4 regions of the Spirillospora sp. NPDC048911 genome follow, and region 2 is predicted to be linked to each of the others. Evidence: riboswitches for the same ligand, from Rfam matches in the RefSeq annotation. Region 2 holds a riboswitch; each other region holds the start of a gene.
The links. A riboswitch is a leader RNA that binds a small molecule or an ion and turns the genes downstream of it on or off. The one in region 2 is predicted to bind cyclic di-AMP.

Region 1: it holds a riboswitch for cyclic di-AMP, as region 2 does, so the genes downstream of both, ACGFNU_RS06220 (NlpC/P60 family protein) here and ACGFNU_RS01475 (coiled-coil domain-containing protein) in region 2, are expected to answer to the same signal.
Region 3: it holds a riboswitch for cyclic di-AMP, as region 2 does, so the genes downstream of both, ACGFNU_RS43930 (CHAP domain-containing protein) here and ACGFNU_RS01475 (coiled-coil domain-containing protein) in region 2, are expected to answer to the same signal.
Region 4: it holds a riboswitch for cyclic di-AMP, as region 2 does, so the genes downstream of both, ACGFNU_RS12050 (CHAP domain-containing protein) here and ACGFNU_RS01475 (coiled-coil domain-containing protein) in region 2, are expected to answer to the same signal.

Annotation. Positions count from the first base shown of each region.
Region 1 is NZ_JBICUD010000001.1:1,355,793-1,363,062, forward strand. Features, by position in the region: gene lysX (bifunctional lysylphosphatidylglycerol synthetase/lysine--tRNA ligase LysX) at 1-371, shown strand, start outside; gene ACGFNU_RS06210 (LacI family DNA-binding transcriptional regulator) at 582-1,580, opposite strand; gene ACGFNU_RS06215 (LuxR family transcriptional regulator) at 2,115-2,345, shown strand; gene ACGFNU_RS06220 (NlpC/P60 family protein) at 3,376-4,293, opposite strand; cyclic di-AMP (ydaO/yuaA leader) riboswitch at 4,372-4,558, opposite strand; gene ACGFNU_RS06225 (amino-acid N-acetyltransferase) at 4,791-5,306, shown strand; gene ACGFNU_RS06230 (RDD family protein) at 5,310-6,071, shown strand; gene ACGFNU_RS06235 (RDD family protein) at 6,420-6,869, shown strand.
Region 2 is NZ_JBICUD010000001.1:309,053-316,322, reverse strand. Features, by position in the region: gene purL (phosphoribosylformylglycinamidine synthase subunit PurL) at 1-322, shown strand, start outside; gene ACGFNU_RS01480 (hypothetical protein) at 484-822, shown strand; gene ACGFNU_RS01475 (coiled-coil domain-containing protein) at 879-1,814, opposite strand; cyclic di-AMP (ydaO/yuaA leader) riboswitch at 1,817-2,003, opposite strand; gene ACGFNU_RS01470 (S8 family peptidase) at 2,155-3,330, opposite strand; gene ACGFNU_RS01465 (serine/threonine protein kinase) at 3,536-5,338, opposite strand; gene ACGFNU_RS01460 (sterol carrier family protein) at 5,506-5,949, shown strand; gene ACGFNU_RS01455 (LamG domain-containing protein) at 6,026-6,652, shown strand; gene ACGFNU_RS01450 (hypothetical protein) at 6,653-7,030, opposite strand; gene xerC (tyrosine recombinase XerC) at 7,159-7,270, opposite strand, start outside.
Region 3 is NZ_JBICUD010000013.1:155,998-163,267, reverse strand. Features, by position in the region: gene ACGFNU_RS43940 (pyridoxal phosphate-dependent decarboxylase family protein) at 1-495, opposite strand, end outside; gene galT (galactose-1-phosphate uridylyltransferase) at 613-1,629, opposite strand; cyclic di-AMP (ydaO/yuaA leader) riboswitch at 1,963-2,114, shown strand; gene ACGFNU_RS43930 (CHAP domain-containing protein) at 2,127-2,915, shown strand; gene ACGFNU_RS43925 (CDP-glycerol glycerophosphotransferase family protein) at 3,122-6,079, shown strand; gene ACGFNU_RS43920 (glycosyltransferase) at 6,063-7,235, shown strand.
Region 4 is NZ_JBICUD010000002.1:1,023,001-1,030,270, forward strand. Features, by position in the region: gene ACGFNU_RS12035 (Ig-like domain-containing protein) at 1-814, shown strand, start outside; gene ACGFNU_RS12040 (M48 family metallopeptidase) at 819-2,075, opposite strand; gene ACGFNU_RS12045 (hypothetical protein) at 2,429-4,030, opposite strand; gene ACGFNU_RS12050 (CHAP domain-containing protein) at 4,076-4,852, opposite strand; cyclic di-AMP (ydaO/yuaA leader) riboswitch at 4,863-5,004, opposite strand; gene ACGFNU_RS12055 (C40 family peptidase) at 5,181-5,681, opposite strand; cyclic di-AMP (ydaO/yuaA leader) riboswitch at 5,743-5,929, opposite strand; gene ACGFNU_RS12060 (NlpC/P60 family protein) at 6,403-7,270, opposite strand, start outside.

The sequences.
Region 1 (7,270 bases), 1.0 Mb from region 2:
AGCACACGCTCGTGCAGCCCACGTTCGTCATGGACTACCCGGTCGAGACCTCGCCGCTGACGCGCCAGCACCGCGAGGAGCCGCTGCTCACCGAGAAGTGGGACCTGATCGGGTTCGGGACGGAGCTGGGCACCGCCTACTCCGAGCTCGTCGACCCGGTCGAGCAGCGGCGCCGGCTCACCGAGCAGTCGCTGCTCGCGGCGGGCGGCGACCCCGAGGCGATGCAACTGGACGAGGACTTTCTGCGCGCTCTGGAGTACGCCATGCCGCCGACGGGTGGCATGGGCGCCGGCATCGACCGGATGATTATGGCGTTCACCGGCAAGAACATCCGCGAGACGATCCTGTTCCCGCTGGTCAAGCCCGAATAGCGGTCGCCGCTCCGACATTGGGCGGTCAGTGCCTGGGCACCCTCACCGGCAGGGTGTCCAGGCCCCGCAAGACCAGGTTGTTCCGATAGTCGAGCTTGTCGTGGCCAGCGTGACGTCACGTTCGAAACCACGTCGGCCGGACGGGAGCGTTCGGGTCGGCCCGGAACGTCGGATCGAACGGGTCGAACGGATCGGACCCGAGGACGGACTTCACGCGGATTCGCGGATGACCAGCTCGGGAGTGAGAATGACCTGGCGGTGCCGGTGACGTTTCCCTTCCGCGGCCTCGGCGAGCGCCAGCTCCGCGGCCTCGAAGCCGAGCTCCTGGCGCGGCTGGCGGATGGTGGTCAGCGGAACGGCGGCGCTGGTGGCGAGCTCGATGTCGTCGTAACCGACCACGGCGACGTCCTCAGGGACCCGCACCCCGAGCCGCAGCAGCTCGTTGATCAGGCCGATGGCCAGCAGATCGTTGGCGCAGAAGACCCCGTTCGGCATGACCGGCAGGTCCATCAGCCGCTGCGCCGCCGCGCGGCCCTCAGTCGGCGTCAGCGCCTCCTGGATCAGCGTGACCAGCTCGCCACCACCGGCCTTCGCCAGCGTGCGAGCCGCGCCGTTGCGGCGTTCGACACAGGGCAGCGGCTCGGGCAGGCCGGTCACGAACGCCAGCCGCTCGCGCCCGAGGGAGAGCAGATGCCCGGCGGCGATGTCCCCGCCCGCGACATGGTCCACCTGGGCGAAGCACACCTCGGGGGACGAATGATCGAGCAGCACCACGGTCATGCCCGAGGCGCGCAGCCGGTCGATTCCCGCCGGCCCGAGACCGACCGGGATGATCAGCACTCCGGCCGCCCGCTGCTCCTCCAGCAACTCCAGGATGCGGCGCTCCTTCGCCGCCGAATGGTCGCTCGTCAACCACAGCGCGTCATGGCCCGCCTCGTTGAGCGCCATCTCCGCGCCGCGGGCGACATCGGTGGCGTACGGGTTGGTGAGGTCCTCCACGACGATCCCGAACGCGCGGGCGCGCGGGGTGTCGGCCTGACGGAGCCGCCGGGCGGACTCATTGCGGACGAATCCGAGTTCCTCGATCGCCGCACGAACGCGGTCACGGGTGGCTTCGGCCACGAGGTCTGGCCGGTTTAGGACATTCGAAACGGTCCCAACTGAGACGCCGGCACGCCTCGCGACTTCCCGAATACTGGTGGGCGGCAACTCACTCCTCGTCGACCCCGGATCTGTTTTCGCAGGTTATCGAGCTTCCCCCGCGAGCCCCCGTGAGATCCATCACGGATGGTGGCCATACAAGCACACAAAGTGCCCAATCGGCGCTTGACGGGCCGGATCCGGCCGCCTAGCGTTCCGAGCCGAAGCGTAGCTTGAAACGATTCACGATCATCGTTGGCGAACGGGTCGGAGAACCGGACGAGAAAGGGATGGGGCTGACGTGGCTGGCAATCATGACCCGTCCCCGTACGAGACGTTCCCCGCCCACGTCCTCGTGGGTGCGAGTACGTCCGCGTTCGGTTGGCCAACGAGTGAATCGTCACCCGGAGTTCCCGCACGGGGCCCCGCAATCGACCCATCGGCCACCTCCGGCCAAGCATGCGACACAGAAGAGGAAACAGATGATCTAAGTCCGGTTGCTCCGGACCCGGCAACCCAACGCGTACAGATCGAGGCCTACCCGTGCCTGTGCAGCGGACGGCTGCATCCCCGCGGTCATCACCACGGACGAGGGAGGACGGAGTGGAACAGGCCACACTCGCACGTCGTGGCACCGACGATCTGCGACTTAACGAGGAGGAGATCAAGCTGCTCGCGCAGATCGCCAGCGGTGTCACAGCCGATGTGGCGGCACGCAAGCTCGAGCTGAGCGCACGGACGTTGAGGCGGCGTCTGCGCACGATCTGTGATCGGCTCGAAGTCAACACCCCTATCGAGGCCGTGGTGTGGGCGGCCCGAAGGCAACTCATCTGAGCAGTCCGGAAGCGAGAGAAGAACTCCGTCCGTCCCCGCAGCGGCGACGCTGGCGCTCTGACAGGTAGGTCCCTGCAGGCGGCGTCGCCGCGGACGAGGTTCGACTGACAGCGGCGGCCACGGGGGGACGCCGCGCTCCGGCCCCGCTCACCCACGCTCTTCTCGTCCGCGCCTAGGCGCGGACGCGCCCTTAACGTTGCCCACGCAAGTCAAGGCACATGCAGCAGCGCCAGCACGCCCGTCGTCGAGCGCACACGAGGCGTGGCGCCTTCCTTAAGCCTGCCCGTCGCCTGCCACGCGCCTATCCCTACAGCTCGTATTCAGTTGCTGGGCACGTCACGTCCGTGCATCTGCGGTCGACCCGCACCAACGTCGGCCGACTCCGCATGCATCTCGGCCGGACGTTCACTGCCGCCCCACGTTCGTGAGACCGCCATGTGCGCATCGCCGCCGATGTTCGCAAGAACCCCTTGTCGGCAACGCCCACGACGCGGCGCAAGCCGCGCGTCAATGATGCCGCCACGTCCACCGCGCCCGCATGCGTCAATTGACGCAAGTTCTGGAAGCCACCTCACATTGACGCCACACCAAGGTCGCCAGCGCCTTCACGTCCGCCATACATGCATGCCAACCAAAGATTGACACTCAGCCGTGGGCGCACCGCTCGCGCTGGGCTCCGTAAGCCAATGCCTGTGCCGCAGGCAATGCTGCACGGGACAACGCTCGCGTGGCACGGCGCCGCTTGCGCGACAGCGCAACACTTGCGCAGGGCGCTGCGTGCGTGGGCCATCGCTTGTGCTGCAGGGCGCCACTTGCGTCAGGCAATGATTGCGGGTGAGGCAGCGCTCGCGCCGCACAATGCTCACGTGGAGCAACCATCGCGCGAGTAGGCAACGCTCGCGCGGTGGATTGACGCTCGTGTGTGGCGCTGTTTCAGCGTGGCGCCGCATGCTCATGCCGTGGAACAGCGTTGCGCCTCAGCGCAATGCTTCCGTGGAGGAACGCTTGCGGGGGCGTCGCTTGGGGTGGGTCAGGCTACTCGGACTGCGCCGGCGAAGGGGCGGCCTGCCAGGGGGGCGATTTTGACCACGTCGCCGGTCTGGGGGGCATGGAGCATCTTGCCGTCGCCTACGTACATGCCCATGTGGTGCAGGTCGCCGTAGAAGAAGACCAGGTCGCCTGGCTGGAGGTCGTTGCGGGAGATGTGCGTGCCCGCGTTCCACTGGCTGCCGGTGTAGTGGGGGAGGCTGATGCCCACCTGCTTGTACGCCCACATGGTGAGGCCGGAGCAGTCGAAGGTGGTGGGGCCGGCGGCGCCCCAGACGTAGGGGCGGCCGATCTTGCTCATGGCGTAGCGGAGGGCCTGGGCGGCCTTGCCGGTGCCTACGACGGGGAGCTTCGAGAGCTCGGAGGGGTCCTTCTTGACCAGGCGGCCGCGGACCTTCTCGTAGAGAGAGGTGACCTTCTTGCGCTGGCTTTCGAGTTGGGAGCGGAGTTGGGAGACCTGCTTGGCGCGTTGTTCGGCGGCCTTGCGGGCGCGCTGTGCGGCCTGCATGGCCTGCATCAGGCCCTGGACGCGCGTCCCGTCCTGGGTGGCGAAGTAGTGGAGCGTCGCGGCCTGGTCCAGCAGGCGCTGGGGATCCTGGGAGGCGACGAAGGAGACCGTGGGGTCGGCGCCGCCCTGCATGTAGCTGGTGGCGGCCAGGCTGCCGACCTTCTCGCGGACGCCCTCGAGTGACTTCTCCTGGCGCTTGGCGTTGTCGGTGGCGACCTTCGCGGCGCGCTGGGACTGCTGGAGTTTCACCTTGAGGCCGTTGTACTGCTCGGTCAGCTGTTCGAGCTGGTCGGCGAGTTTGTGCGCCTGGCTCCTGAGCTCCTTGGTGGACGGCTCCGGGTCGGCGTGCGCCGGGACCGCGGGAACGGCGACGAGCGCACCGGCTAGGGTCACCGCCCCGACACGGAATCGAGCGCTCCGCGAAAGGCGGGCGATGCGCGAAAAGGATGCAGGGCGCAATGGCTCCACTAATTCTCCTCTCCTCGTCCGCCTACCGAGTTAGCTGACGGGTTCGGGCCGGAGCAGCCCTTCCGCGGTGCGGGTGCGGATTCACCCCAGTCGGTGCCGGTTCGGGGGTGAACCCCCGAACCCACCGAAAGTGGGTCCCCGGCTCCTCGGAACGCTGGTTTGCGGCCCATGGACTCGGCGGTTCGGCCACCGAGACGCGGTGGCCGATGTCAGCGCAGGAGACTAACGGAGTCGGCCTTCGATGCCAACCGAAACATGCGAAATCGCGAGCGCACCTTCCGTCATCACCCGTGCCAGTGTGCTCTACGTCACCTTCGAGGCAGGGGTGTGGTCTCTTTTATCTAGTCACCCACGTTCGCTACCCAGAGTTAGGAGGAATCCACTACATGTAAAGGCCGCGCGTTCGATAATGTCGCCTGTTTGTGGAAGTAGTGATCCGGCGAGCCCGAACCGCCGATGTGCAGGAGATCCGTCGGCTGGTCGACATGTTCTCTGGGTCGGGGCGGCGTCTGCTGAGGAAGACCACGGTCACCCTGTATGAGGACGTGCAGGAGTTCTGGGTCGCGGAGGACCGCCAGGGGGAGCCGCGCATCGTGGGATGCGGTGCGCTGCACGTGATGTGGGAAGACCTGGCTGAAGTGCGTTCGGTCGCGGTGGAGAAGGGACACGGCGGGCGGGGCATCGGGCACCGCATCGTCAGCAAGCTTCTGGAGACCGCGCGGGAACTGGGCGTGGAGAGGGTGTTCTGTCTTACCTTCGAGGTGGACTTCTTCGCGCGCCACGGGTTCCAGCCGATCCTGGGCACCCCGGTCTCTCCCGAGGTGTACGAGGAACTCCTCCGTTCGTACGACGATGGCGTGGCCGAGTTCCTGGACCTTGACCGGGTCAAGCCGAATACGTTGGGAAATACCCGGATGTTGCTTCGCCTGGAGGACTGACCGATGAGTGAATCCCCCCATCGCGGGCGGCCGCCGTACCCGCAGTCGGGCGCTGGACAGCACTGGCAGGGCGGCCAGGCCCCGTCCCAGCAGCACTGGCAGGGTGGTCAGCCCCCGTCCCAGCAGCAGTGGCAGCCGGCGGGCGGCTCCCAGCAGCCGTACTACGACGACACGGCGGAGGCCGCCGAACTGCCGCTGGCGCCGATCATGCGCCGCGCCGGCGCGCGCCTCATCGACTACGTCCTGGTGGCGGTCTTCGGCTTCGCCCTCGTGCTGCCGATCACGCTGGGCGTGATCGGCCTCGATACGCCCGGCGACAAGGCCAACACCGAGGGCGGCATCTGGAACTGGCCGATCTTCTTCACGCTTTTCACGGTCCTGTCGGTGCTGCCCTTCATTTACGAGGCGGTCCAGCTGGTGATGTCGGGGCGGACCCTCGGCAAGCGCGTTCTCGGGCTGGGAGTGGTCCAGGTACGGCCCGCGGGCGAGGCGCTTACGACATACCAAGCGGTTTGGCGAGCGGCCATCAACAACGTCGCGTACCAGATCGGCGTCTTCGTCTTTCTGGCGCTCGCGGTCATGATCTGGGACTACTTCGCCTACGGCATGCTGCTCGTCTGGGCCGGCACCCTGATGGCCTACCTGTGGGCGATCTGGGACCAGCCGTTGCGCCAGTCCCTGCATGACCGCATGGCGGGCACACTCGTCATCGACGAGCGCGGCCAGTACGCGGAATACGACCAGACCGCCGAGTTCGAGGCCTGACGGCGCAGAACGGTGTCCACGTCCGAATCCTCTCCGCCGGATCCCGCGGCACCGGAGACGGCGGATGGCGCCACAGCGTCGCCCTCAGAGCCGTCTGAGGGCACGCCGCGGGACGCTGTGCCCCCAAGGCCTTCAAGGGCCGGACGCGTCGTTTCAGGGCGCCTCCTAGCTGAATACGCGCCCAGGCCCGGTTCGGTTCAATATCCGGCCGGCAGAGCCGGGGACCTTTCGGGCGTTCCTCCGAAGGTCGCGGCGGCCGGTATTGGCGCGGCGGTTTCCCGCGAACGGGCCGCGTCCGTTCCTTCTGGAACGCCTACTGGCAAGGGGCTAACGCCTACTGGCACGGGGCTGGAGCTTGCCGAGCCGGGCCAGAGATTGTTGGCTCGCATCGTCGACACCCTCGTGGTGGGGCTGCCGGTCGCGATGGTCGTTCGGGAGGCTTTGCCCGGGCAGGAGGCGGAGGTCGTCTTGCCGCCCGCCGTCGCCGGCGTCCTCTTTCTTTATGAGTGGCTTCAGCTCGCCGCGTGGGGACGCACGATCGGCAAGCGCTTCGCGGGCATCCAGGTCGTACGAATGAATTCCGGCAAACCGGGCGTGTGGCGAACGTTCCAGCGGTCGGTGGCGTACTCGGCCCCGATCGCGTTGCGCCCGGTGGCGATCCTTGGCGTTCTCGCGGGGCTCTTCTGGGTGGTCAACGCGGCGGCGATGTACGAGGGCGGACAGCGCCAGGCGCTGCATGACCGTCTTGCCGGGACGCTCGTGGTCAAGCGCGCGAAGGGCGCGCGGTCCGGTCGCTGACGTCGACTGGTATGGCGGCACCGTGACGGTGTGACGGTATTGATGAACTTTCCGCTGATATAGGTATGTCGCAGTGGCGCGGCCGCCACGCACACCTGTGCGGATGGCAACGGATTTCGTCGAGCTCGCCAGTAACGGAATCTATCCACATCGTGGTGGACCGGTCCTGATCACCTGTGCGTGACGGCCGGCGGGGTTCATTCGGTCCGGGACGGGGCCGGTTAGTACCGTTACGTGGGGGTTAAACGATGGCCCCGGGATCGGTGTTGCCGTGCCCGTTAAGGTGGCGCCGGGAGTATTTCTCTCCCGGTTGCGCCCTCGCGGGAAAGCCGGTCGTGTGAGAATGCAAGATCGATGGCCCAGGTCAGGGTGCCGACGGTGACCCCCGTCACGCCGAAATC
Region 2 (7,270 bases):
CCTCTCCGACGGCGGCCTGTCCCAGACCCTCGTCGAGTCCTGCCTGCGCGGCGGCCTGGGCGCCCAGATCACGCTGCCGGGCGACCCCTTCGTGTCCCTGTTCAGCGAGTCCGTCGCCCGCGCCGTCGTGGCGATCCGCCCCGGCGGCGAAGCCCGCCTGGCGGTCCTCTGCGAGCAGGCCGGCGTCCCGGTCACCCAGATCGGCGTCACCGGCGGCGACGCCCTCACCATCTCCCAGGCGGACGCACAGGAGCTGTTCTCCGTCCCCCTAGCCGAACTACGCGAAGCCCACGAACGCACCCTCCCCAGCTACGCCGACTAACCCACCCACATCACCCACGCGTGCGCCCGGCCACGTCAGTGGCCGGGCGCACGCGTATTTTTTGGTGGTATCAGCAAAAGGGCGGTTTCTCGTGGCTCGATCAGGGCATGAAGTGTGACGTTTAGTAGTTACTCACTCACATAGTGTGATTGGAGTGTGTTGTGAAACGTCTCCTCATGCCGGTGGCCGCCTGCGCTGTCGCGGCGAGCGCCGTGCTGGCCGGGGCCGGGACCGCGAACGCCCGGAACGGCGTCTCTGACTGGGACTGCGTCCACAAGGGCGGCTCGGTGATGCCCGTCGGCGACGACTACGTCTGCTACGGCGGGTACTTCAACGGCGAGCCGGTCTACAAGCACCACAAGAAGTACTGGCACGGCGACAAGTACTGGCCCAAGAAGCACGACTGGAACAACGGCAACTGGCACGACGGCAACTGGCACGACGGCAACTGGCACCACGGTGGCTGGGGCGACCACGACGGCTGGGGCGACGACGACTAGGCGTCGACCAGCGTGAGGGTGGTGCCGGGCGGCCTTCTGGCCCCCGGCACCACTGTCTAGAAGACCGAGATGTGCACGTGGTCGTAGTGGTTGGCGGTCACGCCGCCTCGGTCGCTCATCGAGTTCCAGCCAGGGCTGCGCATGTCGTAGATGCGCTGGCGCCAGATCACGTACTTGACGCCGAGCTTGCTCGCGTTGGCGATGGCGTACGCGGCGGTGCGGTCGCCCAGGGTCTGGGCGCTGCCGCCGGCCATCCGGCCGCCGGTGGTGACCATGAAGTCGCAGGCGTGGCCCGTGCCGTGGTCCTGCGGGTCGCCGGTGGAACGGACGCAGCCGATGGTCGGGTAGGGGCCGAACTCGGTGTCCAGGATGTCGTGGACCTTCTTCATGCGGGGGGTGACCCCGTTCATCCCGGAGCTGGGCGACTCGGGCTTGTACTTCTTCAGGAGCTCCTTGACCCGGGCCTTCTCCTTGACCAGGTCCCTGATCTGCTTCTCCAGCTGCTTGATCTTGCCCTGCGCCTCGATGCGGGCCTTCTCCTGCTGGGTGACCAGTTGCTGGATCTGCTGGACCTTGGCTGCCTGGTTCTGGGCCACGTGGCTGACCAGGGAGGCGTTGTTGAGGTACGTGGACGGGTCGTCGCTGGCCAGCACGGCCACGGAGGGGTCGGCGCCGCCCGTCATGTACTGGGTGGCGGCGATCTGCGCGACCAGCCCGCGCGCCACGACCAGATCCTGCTTGAGGTCCTTGGCCTTCTGCAGGGCCTCCTTGACCTCGTGCTGGGTGTCCTTGAGCTTGGCCAGGTCGCCGCCGTACGCCTTGTCCAGCTTCTCGATCTGTTTGTTCAGCTTGGTCACGCGGCCGGTGTCGCCGGGGTCGGCCTGCGCCGACGGGCCGGTGACCGTGGCGCCCGCCACGAGTGGCACGACGCCGGCGACGGCCACGAGGGCCAGCCGTGCGCGGCGCCAGCGAGTCGACGTGGGGCTGTCCACGTATCTCCTCTCCTCGATCGCCTGCCGGGTTAGCTGACGGGTTCGGGCCGGGAGTCAGCCCTATCGGGTCCGCTGGATGCGGATCCGGATTCACCCCGGTCGGGTCCGCCCAGGGACGAGCCTGGAGCGTCCGACATGTGGGTCCCCGGTTCCCGCGTGGCATGTCGCGGGATTCGGCGGGTCCGGCCGGCTCGCTCGTCGAGCCGAGGCGCGTCACCGACCGGATGCCAATGAACTGTAAGGAACCTCGCCAAGATTAAACCCCTGGCGGGGGTGTGGCGCCTGCCGGTCCCGCCTGCAGACCGCCACGTGGGAGCCGGGCCATCCTACGGGACCAGGTTCACAGCTTCGCCTTGAACAGAAGCTTGTTGGGAGTGCCAGTGGGAAGACCCTTGAGGCGTCCAGAGACGGCGTTGGTCTTCAGCCACTTTTCGACCGCCGCGAAGTTCGCCTTGCGGTGGCTGGTGAGGTAGAGAACGGCCACGCCGGCCACGTGCGGGGAAGCCATCGAGGTGCCGTCGAGGACCTCGCGCCCGTTGTTCGGGAAGGTGGAGGGCACTCCCACACCCGGGGCATGGATGTCCACGCACTTGCCGTAGTTGGAGAAGCCCGCCCGGCCGTCGCGCGGGCCGCTCGCGCCCACGGTCACGACCCCGGCGGCGCCCGCGGGCGAGGTGTTGCAGGCCGGCTTGTTGTCGTTGCCGGCCGCGACGGCGACGAAGACACCGGACTTGGAGAGTGCGGCGACGGCGGTGTTGAGCGCCGCCGACTTGGGCCCGCCGACGGAGATGTTGGCCACGGCGGGCTTCGCCGCGTTCGTACGGAGCCAGCGGACGGCGGCGACCACGTTCGACATCGGGCCGGTGCCGTCGCAGCCGAGGACGCGGAGGGCGCGGAGCTTGACCTGCTTGGCCACGCCGTATCGCTGGGAGCCGATGATGCCCGCCACGTGGGTGCCGTGACCGTTGCAGTCGGCGCCGTCGGCGTACTGGGCGGCCTTCCAGACGATCGAGGCGCGGCCCTGGAACTGCGGGTGCTTCACGTCGATGCCGGTGTCGATGACGTAGGCGTTCACACCGCGGCCCATGGAGCTGTAGGTGTACGACTTGGAGAGCGGCAGCTTGCGCTGGTCGATGCGGTCGAGCCCCCAGGGGAGGGGCGAACGTTGCGTGCCGCCGGCGACCTTCACGATCTGGTCCTGCTCGATCGCGGCGACGCGGCTGTCCCGGCGGAGCTTGTCCAGCTGGGAGGCGTCGAGCTTGGCCGCGAAGCCGTTGAGCACGCCGTCGAAGCGTTCGACCGAGGAGGCCTTCACCTGCTGCGCGGCGGCGGCCGTCGAGGCGCCGTCCTTCAGCGTGACGATGTACTTGCCGGGGATCGGCGTGCCTTCGGCGGCGGTGACCTGAACGAGGGCCGCGGGGTCGGGGTCGGCGGCGAGCACGGGGAACGCGGCGGCGGCGCCGACGCAGGACACGATCGAGCCGGTGATCAGCAGCCTTCGGGGGACAGCCCGCACGAGGGACTCCTTCTGTCGCGGCCACGAGCGGGGGCCCGGGCGGGGCGACCATGATCCAGGGGGAACCGACAGAGGGGTACCTTATTGGATCTCTGGCGATATCTGCAGCTAGAACAGACAATTCGGTCGAGCCGGGTCGGGTACGGACGAGATCGGCTCTTCTCGATCGGCTCCTCTTGGGCTGATCAGCTGATCTCGATCTTGATCAGCTCTTCCTGAGCTTGCCCTGATAGCCCGGCTGGGCGTTCGGCGCGTGCATCCACACGTACTGCAGCGTGCCGTCGGACTGGCGCACCACCCGCACGTTGCCGCTCGTGCAGGGCTTGGCCACGGTCAGCGACATCTCCAGCCGCTGCGTGGTGCCGCTGGTCAGGGCGAGCGTGCCGACGCAGTTGTTGAGCCGCGCCTGCGCGACCTTGCCCCCCGCCTGGAACGTCACCTGGATCGGGAACGTGGCCGAGCTCTTGGAGTTGACGGCGGTGCCCTTCCACGTGCCCGCGAAGACGGCGGGGATCGTCGACACCGGGCGGTCGTCGTTCGCCGGCCGGGCCTGCGGCTGATCGTCGTCGGAACCGCCGTTCAGCTGGGGCCACAGGACCAGCGCGATGATCGCGATGCCGACCAGGACGCCGATGGTCAGGGACGCCGCGACACCGAGCACATGGTTGTCGGGACGCCGGAGCTTCGGCATCCACGGCAACCGCGGCAGCCGGGACCCCTGGGAGACCGGCGGAGCCGCAAGCACCTGCGTGTGCTGCCGGTGGTAGCCCTCCGGAAGCTGCTGGGCGCCGGTGTCCATGCCGGGGATGAGATGCGGCGTCCGTCCCGAGGGCTCGGCGGGAGCCGGGCCGGACGCCGGAGGAGGCGGCGGCGGTCCGGCCGGGCCGGCCGTGGGAAGGGCCGGGAGTGCGGGCATGGCCTGGGTGGCCTCGTCGGTCCGCGTGCTCTCCACCGGACGAGGGGGCGTCCGCTCGCTGCGGGCGGCGTGCCGGTCGCGGGACGCGGACTCAGGTCTTGTGACCTCCATCTCATTTCGCACGGTGACCGGAACGGAGATCGGCGGCCGCACCGAGATGGCGGGCTGGGGACGCGTCGCGGGAGCACCGAGCGGCGCCAGGCCGGGGACCGGCGAACCGCCGTCGGCGAGCGCGCGGCCCTCGGTCACCATCGGGTCCGGCAGCCGATCGGCCAGCGTCCCCTCCTCGCCGAGCAGGCGGTCGAGAACCTCGCCCGCGGACGGCCGGTCCTCCGGCTCCTTGGCCAGCGCGGCGCTCACCACGTCGCGCAGGGACGCGGGCAGCGCGGAGAGGTCGGGCTCGTCGTAGACGATGCGCTGCATCACCTCGGACTGGGAGTCGTCCCCGAACGGGGCCGAGCCGGTCACCGCGAACAGCAGCGTGGCCCCCCAGGCGAAGATGTCCGCGGCCGGGCCGATGCCCACCCCGCGGAGCTGCTCCGGCGACTTGTAGGAGGGGTCGTCGGTGACGCGGCCGGTCGGCGCGGCGGTGACCGCCTCCAGCGCCCGCGCGACACCGAGATCGGTGACCCGGGGCCCGTCCTTGCCGAGCAGGACGTTGCCGGGCTTGAAGTCGTGGTGCACCGAGCCGGCGCGGTGCGCCGCCGCGAGGGCGATCGCCATGCCGGCCGCCAGCCGTTCGGTCACCGCGGCGCCGCGCGGGCCCTCCTCGGCGACCAGCTGGTGCAGGGACGGGCCGGCGACGTACTCGCTCACCACGTACGGGCGGTCGCTCTCGACATCGGCGTCGATGATCGCGGCCGTGCAGAAGCCGCTGACCCGCTGGGCCGCGGCGAAGGCGCCGGCGAACCGGGACCGCGCGGCGGGCTCGCCGCTCAGCCGCAGGTGCAGCAGCTTCACCGCGACGGTGCCGCCCGCCGGGCTGCGGCCCAGGAAGACGGCGCCCTGTTCGCCCACGCCAAGCCGGCCGGTGATCTCGTAATCGCCGAGACGCCGTGGATCACCGGGCTGCAGGGGCAGCGCGTCGGCCATCTAACGAACCTCCGTGTCCTCCCGCCGGGACCTCGTCCCGGCCGGCCCCCCGAACCTTGCTCTTCGCCCCCGCGTTGGCAACCGGTCCTTTTTACCGGGTGAAGCCCGATTGTGGCGGGTGAGGTGGTCGGACGACCACCGAACGTCACGCGATAGCCTCGATTCCGATGTCGCGTACCCGCCTTACCCGTGCCGTGCTGGACGAGCAGCGAGCCGAACTCGGCCTTGACCCCCACACCGGCGACGACGAAGCCCGATCGCTCCGCCGCGCCGCGTTCGACACCGTCGTGGCCGCCTATGACGCGGGCGTCACCGAGCCCGCCAAGCCGGTCCTCAAGGGGGCCGTGCGGTTTCTGCTCGACCGGCTCGCCGAGCTCGCGCCGGGCCGTTCGGTGGAGGTCCGGGTCCCGCCACACGCCGCGGTGCAGTGCATCGACGGCCCGCACCATACCCGTGGAACGCCACCCAATGTGGTGGAGATGGACGCGATCACCTGGATTTCACTCGCCACCAACCGTCTGACCTGGGAAGGCGCGCTAAAGGATGGCAAGGTACGCGCCAGTGGCTCGCGAGCCGACCTCTCCGCATATCTCCCGCTGCCCGTGGACTGACCCCAAGGTCTTGCCTCACCGGCGGCGCGCTGGAAACGTGGGGGATCGGATCGGGGCACGGCATGGAGGTGATGCCATGCTCATCGCGCACTGGACGTTCGACGTCGAGGACATCGACGGTTCGCGGGTGAACGACACGACCGGCGGAGGCCTGCCGGCCGCCCTGGACGGGGGCGCCGAGATCGTGCCCGGCCGCGACGGCGAGGCGCTCTCCCTGGACGGGGGCACGCGGGCCGTGGTCCCGGCGGCACCCCAACTCGTGCTGAGCCAGGTCTTCGGCTTCGCCGTCGCCTTCTTCGTCAACGTGACCGCGGAGCCGATCGGCGAGTGGCGTGGCCTGTTCTACAAGCCGGTCGCCGAGCACGACGCCCGCGGCATCGGCATGTGGCTCTACCCGGACGCCCAGCGGCTGCGCGTCCAGTTGTTCACGGTCAAGGGCCCCGAGTACATGGACAGCCGAGCCGTCCTCTCGCCAGGTGAATGGACGCACGTGGCGTTCGTCGTCGACACCGACGGAATGTTCCTCTATATAAACGGCAAGCTTGATGTAGCCGTTCCGCTAGAACACGCCGTGGTGACACCGGCCGGCCCGATCTATTTGGGCGGCGAACCCGGCAAGCCGGGCCTCACCGGCCTCATGGACGACGTCCGGGTCTACGCCTCCGCACTGGACGGGGAGGCCGTACGCGCCCTGGCCGACTGATCAGGGAGTCTTCTGGGCGAACGGGAACTCCCGCTCGACGCACTGCCGCCGCGCCGGCTCGTCGGGGTAACGGCCTGGATCGGCGCACTCCGCAGCCTTACTCAGCAGGAAGAAAACACCAACCCCGCCTATGACCAAAGTCACGGCCGAGCAGACGACGCCCACCATCGCCGTGTGACGTCCGACACCCTTCGCCGCCGCGATGATCCCCACCACGAGTCCCGCCACGGCCAGCACCAGACCGAACCCGCAGAGCAGCAGCGCGGGCAACCCGACGACCCCGAGCACCAGTGACGTGACCGCCAGCCCCTTGCGCTCGGGCGGCGCCGGCGGCGAATAGGCCTGGTAGCCCGGCATCGTCATAGCGTCCTCCCCCATGTCGCCCCTCACACTCCCGCGCCACGCCCACGCCCCGCCGTTTCACCGGGTAAAGGTCGGTTGAAGAAACCTGCCTGGTCACGTCGCGATCAGAGCCCAGAGGAGCCGATCCGGGAGCCGCCGGGTGGTTAGGCGGACTTGGCGGTGCCGGTCTTGAAGATCACATTCATGTGCTCGGCACCGTCGCGGATCTCCGGCTTGAGTTGGTGCCGGTAGATCTCTTCGGTGATCTTCGTGTTC
Region 3 (7,270 bases), on a different contig from region 2:
GTCAGCGATTGAGATGCCTTGTTGTTCGCCTAGCCATTCGCGTGCCAAGGCCAGACCCACGGTGTTCGACATCGTCGCGCCTGAGACGAACGAGCCGGTGTGCTCATCGCCGATGCCGAAAAGCTCGCGAAGCCAAGCGATCGTCTCCCGTTCCAGGTCGGGTGCGGATGAGTCCAGGCCGGGGGCTGCGTTCTGGTCGAGAACGCTGGTCAGCCAGTCTCCGGCTACGGATGCCGGGGTCGCGCCTCCGGTGACGAAGCCGAGGTATCGGGGGCCTGCGCTGCCTGAGAAGCCGGGTTCCCAGCGTTCGGCGAAGTCGGCCAGGGCATCGTCCAGGCCGATTCCGGCGGGTGGGAGGGGAAGCGGCTTGGCCGGGGCAGGGGGAACCGCGGCGGGACGGTCGTTCAGCCCGGAAAGGAGGGCGGCGGCACGGGCCCGCACGTTCTCTAGCAGTTCGGGCATCCGGGCCATGTCTTCGGCCAGGCGGGCGTCCATGACGGTCTCCTAAGGGTCGGGAGGGGCGCCTTATGAACGCTAGAGAACGTGCTTGTACCGTGTCGCGGTCCAATATTGGGAAGTGGTCTGGATTCAGGCTTCGCGGAGGCTATGGGTTCAGGCTTCGCGAAGGCTGCGGGCCGCGTCTTCCGGGGATACGTCGTTCACGAATGCGCCCATGGCCGACTCAGAACCCGCCAGAAATTTGAGCTTGCCGGGTGCGCGCTGGATCGAGAAGAGCTCCAGGTGCAGCCACGCCAGGTCGCGGTCCGCACGGACGGGGGCCTGGTGCCACGCCGAGACGTAGGGCAGCGGGAAGCCGAAGAGCCGGTCGAGCCGTCCCAGCACGTCGAGGTAGAGCGCGCCGAGGGCCTCGCGCTCGGCGCTGTCGAGGGCGGGCAGGTCGGGCACGCGGCGGTGCGGATAGACGTGCACCTCGTACGGGTACCGCGCCGCCTTGGGCACGAACGCCGTCCAGAGGTCGTTGGCCGTGACGACGCGCACGCCCTCCTCGCGTTCGGCCGCCAGCACCTCCGCGAAGAGATCGCCGGGGTGGCGGCGCGCGACGTCCAGCATGCGCCGGGTGCGCGGGGGCACGAACGGGTAGCCGTAGATCTGCCCGTGCGGGTGGTGCAGGGTGACGCCGATCGCCTCGCCGCGGTTCTCGAAGCAGAAGACCTGCTCGACGCCGGGGAACGTCGACAACTCGGCGGTGCGGTCGGCCCACGCCTCGATCACGGTCTGCACCTGCTCGGGCGGCAGCTCGGCGAACGATCTGCCGTGCTCGGACGTGAAGCACACCACTTCGCAGCGCCCGCCGGACGTGCCGTCGCCGTACGAGGGGAAGCGGTTCTCGAAGACCGCGACCTCGTAGTCCGGCGCCGGGATCTCGGTCGGCCGCCCCGGCGCGGAGGGACAGAGGGGGCAGTCGTCCGCCGAGGGCAGGAACGTCCGGGTCTGGCGGTGCGCGGCGACGGCCACCCATTCGTCGAGCAGCGGGTCGTGCCGGAGCTCCGACGCCGCGGCGCGGCCGGGCAGCGGCCGCTGGTCGACGGCGCTCCGGTCGGCGTCGTCCCGCCGGTCGAAGTAGATCAGTTCGCGGCCGTCGGCCAGCCGGGTGACGGTGCGCTTCACCGTCCGCATCCTTCGATCATGGGTCAAGCCTCCCATGACCTGGGGCATCAGCGGTGCGGTCGGCCCGGATCGAACGGCGCCGGCGCCGCGGCCCGTGTGAGGAGCATCACGGTGGGACGTTCCTGACAGCCGACTTGACCACGAGATGGGCGTTCGGGAATGTCCGGAAGGCTCCGCCTGTTGGGCTTCTCTGTACCTTCGTAGGGGAATCCTTGGTAGGGATTTGCCATTTCGTGAGGGTTTGATACCTTCTGTCCAATCTCGCGGGCCGTGTGTTCCGCCCCCTCGTTCCGAGATCGCGAGATCCATCCGAATAGCCGGGTGCCGCATCGGCGGTGCCCCAGGCCGAGTCCGCATCCCCCTCCATCGGATGCGGAGCCGGGGACCCACTCTCCAGGGGTGAATCGGCGTTCCACCGCGGGCGCCGTAGGGCTCTTCCATGCCCGAATCCGTCAGCTAACCCGGTAGGCGACATGGGAGTCAGGGAGTTCTCTTTCATGCTCGTTCGCAACGTTCGCACCATCGTGAAGCCGGCGTCCGACGACCCGGCCACCGCCGTCGGCGTCGCCCTCAGCGCCGTCATGATCGGCGCCCTCGGGCTCGCCGTCATCAACCCCTTCGGCAATGACGCCACCGCCGAGACCCGCGCCGACGCCCACGCGGCCGGCTCCGCTCAGGCCCTCAAGGCGGCCAGGAAGGCCACGGCCGCCAAGAAGGCCGAGAACACCGGCAGGGGCGAGCGGGCCGAGAAGGTCACCGCCGCCCACGCCGTCAGCTCGGCCCAGGCGATCCAGGTGGCCATGAAGCAGGTCGGCATCACGGAAGGCCCGAAGGGCCAGACCAAGTTCCACGACTGGTACGTCAAGACCAACGAGGCCAAGCTCACCGCCAGGCGTGACGGGGGCGACATCGCCGAGTACAACGGCGCTGCCTGGTGCAACATGTTCGTGTCCTGGGTCGGCGCGCAGACCGGCGTCAAGGGCATGGGCTGGGACGCCTACACCGTCCGGCACGCCGCGTGGCTCCAGAAGAGCAAGCGGTGGGGCCAGGTGGCCAAGCCGGGAGCCCTCGTCTTCTTCGACTGGCAGAACGGCTCGGCCGGCGGCATCCAGGGCATCGACCACGTCGGCATGGTCGTCAAGGACAACGGCGACGGCACCATCTCCACGGTCGAGGGCAACATCAGCAGCTCCGTGGTCGCGAAGGTCCGGCCGAAGTCGTCCGTCGTCGGCTACGGCTACCCCGACTACGCCGACTACAAGAGGGAAGCCGGAAAGAACGGCTGACGCACCCCCACCTCTGACGCGGGCCCCCGCCCCCTACGGCCCCCAACTCCCTGCCCTGAAGGCGTCCGGCTCCGGCCGGGCGCCTTCCGGCATTTCACGCGACCTCGGGGTAATGCGAATCATTCAGACGCTTTGCCCCCACTTAGCTCCATGTCCGAGGTTTCTGGAAAGGAACACGGCACATGGGACGGAACGGGGGAGCATCCATGCCGGGACGGCCGGATGTCAGTGTCGTCGTGATCGGATACAACGACGCCGCGCGGCTGCCGCGCGCCGTCGGCTCCGTGCTGGGCCAGTCGCTCGGCGGGGTCGAGGCGGTGGTGGTCGACGACGCCAGCACGGACGGGACCGGAGAGGTGGCCGACCGGCTGGCGGCCGAGCACCCGGACCGGGTCCGGTCCGTCCGCCTCCCCGAGAACTCGGGTGGCTGCGGTCGTCCGCGCAACGCCGGGACGGAGCAGGCACGCGGCCGGTACGTGATGTACCTGGACAGCGACGATCTCCTCGACCGGCACGCCTGCCTCAATCTCATCGCCACGGCGGAGGAGACGGGGGCCGACCTGGTGTCCGGCCTCTGCATGCGCGTCCTCCTCGGTGCCAACTCCTTCAAGGAGCGCAGTTGGTATCCGTGGCTCTACACCCGCCGAGCGGTCTTCGGATCTCTCAGTGACAAGCCCGATCTCCTCTACGACACCCTGGCCACCAACAAGGCCTACCGCCGCGACTTCCTCGAAGAGCACGGCCTGCGCTTCGTCGAGCGCCTCCACTACGAGGACCTGCTGTTCTCCGCCGAGGCGTACCTCGCCGCCGGCAGGACCGCCCTCATCCCGCACCGCGTCTACAACTGGTTCGTCGAGCCGAAAACGGCGACGACCACGACAACAACGACGACCACCACAGCGACAGCCACCACAGCGACAGCCACCACAGCACCGTCGATCTCCAACCGGCGCGCCGAGCTGGCCAATTTCTCCGACCGCCTGGAGATCCACCGCCGGATCGACGCGACGTTCCGGCTGCGCGGGGCGTACGACCTGAAGCGCGTCAAGGACGCCAAGTTCGTCAACCACGACCTGCTCCTCTACCTGCGCGAGCTGCGCGACCGCGACCCCGTCTACCGCGCGGGCTTCCTGGAGCTGGCGGCCGCCTACCTCGCGGAGCTGGACCCCCGGGTCTTCACCGAGGCCAATCCGGTCCCCGCGATCGCCGCGTTCCTGCTCCGCGAACGTGACCTGCCCGGCGCGCTCGCCGCGGCGGAGTACGGGCGGCGCAGGCGGCCGGAGCTGCGCAACGAGCTGCGGGAGCAGGACGGCCGCGTCTTCTGGGGGACGCGGCGCGCCGACAGTGCCCTGGCCCGCAGCGTTCTCGACGTCACCGGGCTCGGCCTCCATCAGCGCCCGCTCCGCGAGCTGTCGCCCGCCAACACCGTCACGAGCCTGGCCATGCGAGGCGACCACGCGCACCTCGAAGGCCACGTCCTGAACGTGCTGGACCGCATCTCCGCCAGGGCCGAACTCACCGGCACCCTCGAACTCAACGACCGCCGCCGCCCGACCCGCGTGCGCCGCGTCCCCGCCGCCGTGGTCCACGACGGCGCCCGCCTCCGCTGGCAGGCCGACTTCGATCCGGCGCGGACGCTGCGCCCGTTCGGGTTCGCCGATCCCGTCTGGGACGTGCGGTTCCGTCTCGACGTCGACGGCGAGGAGATCATGACCCGGCCCGGCGAAGGGATCAACCAGGGAAGAAACGAGGGCGAAGGCGACGGCGAGACGTTCGACGGGGTCGTCCTGCCCGTACGGCCGCGCCTGACCCGGCTCGCCGCCGACGGAATGCGCTCGTACGTCACGGATTCTGGCCATCTGGCGTTCAAGCTGGAAGGTTCCGGCAGGCTGACGCGGGCGACCATGGCGGTGGTCCACCGGGCCGCGGCCACCTCCGCCGGACGCGGCGCCTGGGCGCACGTGCGCAGGATCGAACGATCCGTTCTGCGTACGCTCACCGCCCGCAAGTCCAAGATCGCCGTCTTCAACCGCGTGCTCAGCAAGCTGCCGGTGCGGACCGGGACCGTGGTCTTCGAGAGCCACCTGGGCAAGCAGTACTCCGACAACCCCAAGTACATCTACCGCGAGCTGCGCCGGTCCGGCATCCCCGTCCGCGCCGTGTGGTCGTACGAGTCGTCCACGTGCGGCTTTCCCTCTGACGCGACGCTCGTCAAGCGTGGCTCGTGGAGCTATTTCCTTGCACTCGCCAGGGCCGAGTACTGGGTCGACAACCAGGGCTTCCCGGACGGCATCCGGAAACGCCCGCAGACCACCTACATCCAGACCTGGCACGGGTCGGCCCTGAAAACCATGGGCTTCGACCAGCCCAGCATCAAGAGCGGCACGCTCGCCCAACGGGAACGACTCCAGCGCATGGTGAAGCGCTACGACTGCTTTCTGGTGCGTTCGCAGCACGACGTCGACACCCTCGTCAGAGGACTGGGCGTGTCCTCAGAGCTCCTGCCCGTCGGGTACCCGCGCAACGACCCGCTCGTCACCAAGGCGCAGGACGACCCCGAACTCGCCACCGAGCTCGCCAAGCTGCGCGACCGGCTCGGCCTGGACGACGACGGGCGCAAGGTCGTGCTGTACGCGCCGACGTTCCGCTCGAATCCGGACGGCCGCGCCGTCCGCGACCTCGACCCGCCCATCGCCCCCGACCGGTTCGTCCAGGAGCTGGGCGAAGACCTCCTGCTGCTCGTCCGCCCCCACTACCTCAGCACCGTGCACCTGCCGCCGGCGGTTCAGGGCTCGATGCGGAACGTGGGCAACGTCCCCGACGTGACGCTGCTGTTGCTGCTCGCGGACGCCCTCGTCACCGACCAGTCCTCGATCATGTTCGACTACGCCCTGCTCGACCGGCCGATGATCGTCCACCTCCCCGAGGACGTGGAGTTCGGGCGCGGCTACGTCGACCTGACGAAACACGCGCCGGGCCCCATCACGCGCACCGAGCGAGAACTGGTCGCCGAGCTGAGCACGCTCGCCGCAGGCGGCGACCCGGGCGCCACCCGTCGCAGGGCCTTCGCCCAACGGTTCGGCGAGCACGACCAAGGCACCGCCGCCCGAGCCGTAGTAGACCGTTTCTTCAGGGAAGGGAGCCCGCGTGGCCGAGCCGCGTGACGTGTTCATCGTCTGCAACAACACCGACGCCATGGGCGGTCTCCAGCAGTGGGCGCATCATATGGCGCACCTGCTGACGGCACGGGGGCATCTCGTCACCCTCGTCGGCATCACCCGCGCGCCGGAGCCCCACGACTACGGCCTGGACGGCTCGTACCGCGTGGACCTCCTGCACGACGAATGGCGGCCGCCCACGCTGAAATGGCGCCCGCGGACGTTGCCCCAGCGCCTCAACGTCGCCGCGCACAGACGAGAACGCCGGCGAAACACCGAACTGCAAAGAGGCGCCGACCGGCTGTCGGAGTTGTTCGCCGAGGCCCGTCCGGGAGCCGTGGTGATCGCCGCGCAGATCTGGGCGATGGAGTGGGTCGCGCGCGCCGACACCCGCGGCCTGAAGGTCATCGGGATGAGCCACGAGTCGTTCGCGGCGACCCGGCGCTCGTCCCGGTACGCGCGGGTCAAGGAGCACTTCGCCGGCGTCGACAGGATGCTCGCGCTCACGCCCGAGGACGCCGACGCGTGGGCCAGGGACGGCATGACCAACGCCGACCACATGCCCAATCCCCTCCACGCGTCGCCGGGCCGGTTCCCCACGCTGGACGAGCCGGTCGTCGCCTGTGCCGGGCGGCTCTCGTACGAGAAGGGCCTGGACATGATGCTGGAGGCGTGGGAGGAGATGGCGCCGCGGCATCCCGGGTGGCGGCTGCGGCTGTACGGCGCCGGCCCGCAGGAGGCCGAGCTGCGGGAACGGGCAGGGAACACCGGTTCGGTCGAGTTCCGCGGCGTCACCGGCGACATCGAGACGGCGCTCACGCAGGCGTCGATCTTCGCGCTGCCGTCCCGGGACGAGGGTTTCCCCATGTCGGTGCTGGAGTCCATGGCGTACGGCCTGCCCACGGTCGCCTTCGACTGCGCGCCCGGCGTCCGCGAGCTGATCACCGACGGCGTGGACGGCACGCTGGTCGCCCCGGGGGACACCGGGGCCTTCGCCGCGGCGCTCGGCGCGCTGATGGAGGACGCCGCGCTGCGCCGCGCGATGGGGGCCCGCGCCCGCGACTCGGTGCTGCGCTTCCACCCGGACGCGGTGCTCGACCGGTGGGAACGCCTGTTCTCCCTCCTCCACCGCGATACGGCAGAGGTACCGATCATGACCTGACGCCTCACCGCACGGTCACCCGGCCGGACCGATTC
Region 4 (7,270 bases), on a different contig from region 2:
TCGGGCCGCCGTCGAACGGGCCCTGGAGATCCGTTCGTCCAGGCCCGTCGAAGGCGCCTGGCACTGGTTCAGCGACCAGCGGGTGGTGTTCCGGACCAAGCAGTACTGGCCGCGGCACACCAAGGTCAGCTTCCGCGCCCATCTGAGCGGCGTACGCTTCGCCGGCGGGGTCTACGGCACCGGCAACCAGAACATCGACTTCACGATCGGCGACGAGCACATCGTCAAGGCGAGCGAGAACTCGCACGAGATGTCGGTCAGGGTGAACGGCAAGCTCAAGCGCACAATTCCGGTGAGCATGGGGATGGGCGGCCTCACGAAGTACATCACCACCAATGGCGATCACCTGACCATGGACAAGGGCAGCCCGGTCATCATGGACTCCTCCACGGTCGGATGCGGCCCGGGCTGCCCGGGCTACTACCGCCAGACGGTCTACTCGGCCGTGCGCATCTCCGACAGCGGCGAGTACGTCCACAGCGCGCCGTGGTCGGTCGGCGACCAGGGCAACAGCAACGTCAGCCACGGCTGCGTCAACGTGAGCCCCGGCAACGCCTCCTGGTTCTACGACCTGGTCTACCGCGGCGACCCGGTGAAGATCACGGGCACCGCGCGGGAGCTGGAGCCGGAGAACGGCTGGGGCTTCTGGCAGCTCGACTGGGACGACTGGACGAAGGGCAGCGCCCTCAAGCAGAGCCTCCTCGTCGGCCCGCAAGGCGCCACCCCGGCCGCGCCGGCACCCACCCCCTCCGGAGGGCCGGTGACCGACACCGCTCCGAGCACCCCCGTCAGCGGCACACCGCAGTCAAGTTGACCGGCTAGCGGGGATTGAGCGGGGGAGGCTCCGGTACGCGGTTCTGCCGGGCCCAGTCGCGCGCCATCGCGATGCGTTCGGGCCCCGCGGGGTGGGTGAGCCAGAGAAGGTACTCGAGGGCGTCCGGTTCGAGATCGGAGATGTTGCGCACCGAGAGCTCGTGCTGCATCGTCACGAACGTCTCGGGGTCACGGGTCAGGTCGAGGGCGTGCGCGTCGGCCCGGGCCTCGATGTGACGGCTGATGAGGTTCTGGACGGGGCCGCCCAGCTGGGTCGCCACCGTGATGAAGGCGAGCAGCAGCGCCACGGAACGGGGATCGGCCAGGCTCTGGCCCGCCCCAGCGCGGCGTCGCAGGGCGGGCGAGGTCAGCAGCAACTGCAGCAGGCACACGGCCCCCGCCACGGCCAGGGCGCCGATCAGCGTCCCGTAGAGGACGTCCTTGTGCTTGGCGTGGCCCAGCTCGTGCGCCACGATCGACTCGATGCGCTTGGGCGGCGACTTCAGCAGCGTGTCGTACACGACGATGCGCCGCGTCGAGCCGAAGCCGGAGACATAAGCGTTGAGCGAGGTCGTCCGGCGCGAGGCGTCCGCGACCAGCACGTCCTCCACCGGCACGCCGTCCCGTTCGGCCATGGCCAGCAGGTCGGTCCGGAGCTGCCCGGCCGGCAGCGGGTGGAACTTGTTGAAGACCGGCTCGACCACGATCGGATAGAGGAACGACACCGCGATCACCAGGGCGAACCCGCCCGCCGCCGCGCCCGTCCACCAGTAGCGCGGGAAGCGGCGCAGCAACGCGTACAGCAGCACGAGCGCGATCGACCAGATCACCCAGGTGACGCCGAGCGACTTCGCCTGGTCGATCAGCCATTCCGGCCAGCTCTGCGTGGACAGCCCGTACCGGCGCAGCACCCACTCGCTCCGGATGGAGAACGGCAGCCCCGCCAGCCGGACCACGGTCGTGACGACGAGGGCCGCCCCGATCACCCGGAGCGGCCACCGGCGGACGCGCGCCGTCGCCCAGGCGATCAGGCGGGAGCCCAGCGGAGTGAGCCCGAGGACGAGGACCAAGGCCAGAACCAGCACGAGCCGGGCGTAAGCGGGCGGATTGAGGGCGGAGTCGAAGGCGCGCGACCGGGCGATCTCCGCGGGCGTGAAGTCCAGAGCCGGATCAACGGCGACGGATCCGCCCGGCACCTGCTCGGGAATCGGATGCCACGGCGTGGTCAGGGCCAAGATCACCCCGACCGCCGCGAAGAGCACGGCGGCGGCGATAGCAGCAGCAACCCGAGGCCGCCGCATACCCCCCGCCCCGTCCGCACGGGCCTCGTCGCCCGAGTCTGCTTGGCCGCTCGCGTCGGTCTGGCGGCTGGCGCCTGTCGCGTTGTCTTGGCCGCCAGCGTCGGTTTGGCGGCTAGCGCCGGTCGCGTTGGCTTGGCCGCTCGCGTCGGTCTGTCCACTAGCGCCCGTCGCGCTGGTTTGGCCGCCAACCTCGGTCTGGCCACTCGCGTCAGTTGCGCTGGTTTGGCCGCTAGCGCCCGTCGCGCTGGTTTCGCCGCCAACCTCGGTCTGGTCGCTCGCGTCGGCTTCGCCCTTCGCGCGGTTCTCCGGCTCGGTCAACGCAGCTCCTCGCGCAGGTATTCACGCCACATGGCGGTGAAGCGGGCAGGGGTGACGCCCAGCACCTCGCGCAGGGCGGCCGATTCGGACCGGCGCCCGGCCGCGCGGTAGAGCCGGACGAGCTCCGCTTCACCGTAGCGGCCGGCGATCATCCGGCAGGCCAGCCACGCCTCCTGGTAGGCCTGGGAGAGCCGCGGTGAGGTGCCCTCGAACGCGGCGCGGCCGGGAAGAGCCGCGGGCGTGCGTCCCGCGGTGATCTCCCGGCGCAGCTCACGGGCGGCCGACCGCACGCTCACCTTGGTGTCGCTGTAGCCGACATAGTCGGCGAAGCCCTCGATGAGCCAGAGCGGCGTACGGCCGTCCTGGGCGCCGCCGGTGGCCACATGCGTGAGCTCGTGGGTGAGGACGACGCTCTGGCCGAGGTCGTTCAGGCGGCCGAACGTGCCCGGCGAGATGATGACGCGGTCCTCGCCGCGCCCGCCGTCGGCCGAGGGGGCCACCGTGGCCAGCGCGGCGATCTCCTTGAGGTTCTGGGCGTCGCCGACCAGGGCCGCCGCCAGCGCGGGATCGGCCGGTACGAGCGCGACCGCGCGCCTGGGCCAGTCGGAGCCGACCACCCCGGTCACGACGGGCACGGCGGCGTCCAGGCGCCGGGCGATCCCGTCGAGGCCGGGGGCGTCGCCGATGACGAGCCCGCTGTGGCCACGCCGCACGGTCAGCGGGCCGCCGTCCCAGATGTCGACGTCGTCGCGCAGCCCCCGCCCCGCGGCATCACCGACGATCACCCAGGTACCGGCCCGGGAGGCGAACGAGAGATAACGCGTGCGGGCCACCGCGCCGCGATCGAAGCCGCGCAGCTTGTACCGGAGGCTGACCCGGACGGCGGGCGCGCCGGACATGCCCGCCGGCTCGATCGCCTCGTACCGCTCCTGCCAGGACTCCAGCGGCAACTTGCTCAGATTGTCGAAGACCTTGGCCTGCGCCGCCTGGTAGGCGACCGGCGCCGAGACGATCGTGGCGAGGAACCGCGCGCGATCATGCTCGCGTACCGCGGTGGCGCGGTTGGCCAGCACCGTCTCGACCGCCCCCACGTCCGGAACACCCGGAACCGGAGCCGCCACAGCGGCCTTCCGCGGAGCCCCATCGTTCCCGGTAGTAGCGAACCCAGCGACAGCCACAAGCGCGCACGCAGCCACCCCCACCCCAACCAGCGCAAAGCCCCGCCGCCGCGACAAACCACCGAGCCCGCCGGGCGGCACGTCACCGCGCTCGCCGGGCCGTGCGCCGACGCTCTCACCGGGCCGCTCGCCCCCACCGGTCTCACCGGGCGGCTTGCTACCGAGCGTGCTGGGCGGCTCGTCAGGCGGCGGCTCGACCGCGGGCTCACTGGGTCGCTCGGCAGCGAGCTCGTCGAGCCGCTCACTATCGGCCTCGCCGGAACCACCGACCACGCCGAGTGCCTCGGCATGGGTCTTGCTGGGCGGCTCGCCGGGGTGGGCGGCGCTGGCCGGGCGCACGCCACGAGGATCACCGGGCCGTTCAAGTCCACGCTCGGCGGGGCGGTCGTTCGGCGGCGGGCCGGACCGCTGGTCTTCCATGCGGCCGATCCTATTGACCCGGCCTCGGCGGGCGCGCCGGACGGATCATTTCGCGTAGTCGGGGTAGCCGTAGCCCACGATCTGGTCGGCCGAACGTTCCTGGAGCCTGACCGCGTCGGAGCTGTTGCCCTCCACGGTCTGGACGGTGCCGTCGCCGTTGTCCTTGATCACCATGCCGACGTGCTCGATGTCGTCGACGTTCTTGGAGCCGCCCCAGTTGAAGAAGACGATCGCGCCGGGCTCGGGCTTGTCGCCCCAGCGGTCCTGCTGCTCGAACCACTTGGCGTGCTCCACCGTCCAGGCGTCGCTGCCCACGCCCTGGCTGAAGCCGAGCTGCTCGCCGACCCAGGAGACGAACATGTCGCACCACTGGGCGTCGTTGTAGCCCTCCAGGTCGCCGCCGTCGCGTGCCAGCGTCTCTTTGGCGCGGGCAGTGCCCATGTACCAGTCCTGGAACTTGGTCTCGCCGTTGCCGTCCTCGCTGATGCCGACCTGGGACTTGGCCAGCTTGATGGCGGCCTCGGCGGTGGGCTTCCTCGGCGCGGTCTTCACCGGGGCCTTGGTCTTGGGGGCGGTGTTCGCCTTGCTCGCGGCACCGGAGAGCTTCTCGGGCACGTTGTGCGCGGTGGGGGCCTTGCTCGGCCGTTCGGCCGCCGCGGCGGCGGCCGGGGGCCTGGCCATGTCGGTCCCGGCGGGGGCCGCGCCGACGGCGGCCTGGGCGGTGACGGTGGCCGTGCCGATCACGGCCGCGCCGGCGACGAGGCCGCCGGCCGTCCGCAGGGTGACGGCGACGGGGCTGGGTTTGCGGTGCTTGCCTGCCACGGGGGGCTCTCCTTGGCTTCCATGCCGCCTACCGGGTTAGCTGACGGGTTCGGGCGTGGAAGCTGCCCTACGGCCTGCGAGAGGCCGATTCACCCCAGGGACATGTCGGGCGCAGCCCGCCCGTTGAAAGGGTGGATGGGTGGGGGCTGCGGGAGACTTGCCGGGCGCAGCCCGTCCGTTGAAAGGGTGGATGGGTGGGGGCTGCGGGATGGCGGGTCCCCGGCTCCGCGTGGCGCGGACTCGGCGGTGGCCGTGCGGGACGGCCTGAGATTCGATGAGGGAGCGGACGCGGCCGCCCGTGGAGGACGGCCGCGTCCGTTTCTAGCGATCAGTAGGGGCGAACGGCGCCCGAGAAGGTCTTCTTGCGATAGCTGTTGAGCTTGACGACCTTCACGTGGCTACCGGAGTTGGGGGCGTGGATCATCCACACCTTGCTCCCCTGGCGCTTGGTCACGATGCCCACGTGGCCCTTGCCGTGGAAGAAGACGAGGTCACCCGGAGCGAGCTTCTTCCAGGACACCTTGTTCTTCACGGCGCGGTACTGGGCGGTGGTGACGCGGGGGAGTTTGACGCCCGCCTTCCGGTAGGACCACTGGACCAGACCGGAACAGTCGAAGGCGTTCGGGCCCGCCGCGCCGTAGCGGTACGGCTTGCCCTTCTTCTTGTAGGCAGCCGTGAGGGCCTTCTGCGCCGTCTTCTGGCGCTGGGACCACGACTTCTGCTTGGCCTGCTTGACCACCTTCGCCACGGGAACGGCCTTGGTGGCCGCCTCGGCGGAGGGAGCCGGGCCCGCCGCCACGAGGGGCGTGACGACCGCGGTGGCGATCACAAGGCCACCGGCGACGCGGGCACGACGGGTCGTGCAGTTGACAGCGTTGCTGGACAGGGGGATCTCCTTCTTCCAGACGCCTACCGGGTTAGCTGACGGGTTCGGGCGTGGAAGTGGCCCTACGGTGCGCCCTGTTCGAGAGGAGGGCGCGCCGATTCACCCCGTTCGGAGGCAGGTCCAAGGAAGGGCCGGCCGCCGAGATGTGGGTCCCCGGCTCCGCGCGATGGCGGACTCGGCGCTGCCGCGGCGATCCTGGGGGGCGCGATGGGGCCCTGTGCGCGGGACCCTTTGTCCCGCGTGCGAAAGCGCGGCGCTGATGTGTTGTGAAATGAGCGGCCTCGGATGGGCGTTCGCTCGTCGGCCGGGCCCGGGGGAGAACCGCCGTGTCGCGCTCGCTGGCGCCATGCACGCCAAGCTCGTTCGAGCCGCGGAGCGTGCGCACGGTACGGGTGGGCCGGCCGGTCTCCGTGGAGACCGGGTGCGGCGCGTGGAAGGCGTCGCACCGGCGGCGGCACCTGGAAGGTGTCGCGCGGAGAGGCGGCACCTGGAGGGTGCCCGCCTCCCGTGACGCCCGGGGGCGTCGGGGGCGCTGCGACGCATGGTGGGCGTCGCAGGTCGCCACAAAGTATCAAAAGGTCATGCGAAAGCAAATCCCCAGCAAAACAGAACGGACCAGGTCAGGCCTGGTCCGCTCGTGGTGTGGCGTGGCTCACTGGCTCCGTCAGGGGCGCCCGGCCCCGTAGAAGTTCGACGCGTAGTAGCCGGACGAGATGCTCACGACCTCGACGCTCTTGCCGGTGCGCGGGGAGTGGATCATCTGGCCGTTGCCCACGTACAGGCCGACGTGGCCGAGGCTGCTGAAGAACACGAGGTCGCCGGGCTGCAGGTCGCTCTTGGCGACCCGCTTGGTGGCCGCGTACTGCGAGTTGGTGGTTCGGGTGATGCTGACCCCGGCGGCCTCCCAGGCGCGCATGGTCAGGCCGGAGCAGTCGTAGCGGGGGCCGGTGCCGCCGTACAGGTAGGGCGTGCCGAGCTTGCTGTAGGCGAAGTTCAGCGCGGTGCGGGCCGAACCGCTCGCCGGGCCCTTGTAGGTGCCGCCGGTACCGCCGCCGCCGCTGCCGGGCTTGTCGCTCTTGACGCCGAGCTTCTTCAGCAGCTTCTGCTGCTGCTTGATCGACTTGTCGACGGTGGCCTTCTGGTTCTTCAGCTCCTTGGCCTTGGCCGCGACCTCGTCGTAGGCGTTCTGGGCCTGGGCCTTCTCGCGGCGCACCCGCTGCGCGGCGGCCAGGAACTGGCCCAGCTCGGAGTTGCGGTTGCGCGACAGGTGGGAGAAGACCGCCGCCTGGTCGAGGACGGCCTGCGGGTCGCCGCTGCCGATGAAGCCCGCGACGTCGCCGGTCTCGCCGTTCTTGTACGCGGTGGCGGCCATCTGGGCGACCTTGGTGCGGAGCGTCGCGAAGGCGAGCTCCTCGTCCTGGCTGGCCTTCTGCGTCGCCCGGAGCTTCTTCTTGGCGCGCTTGAGGTCCTCGGTCACCTGGTTGTACTTCTCGACCAGCTTGTCGACGTCCTCGTTGAGCTTGTTCAGCTTC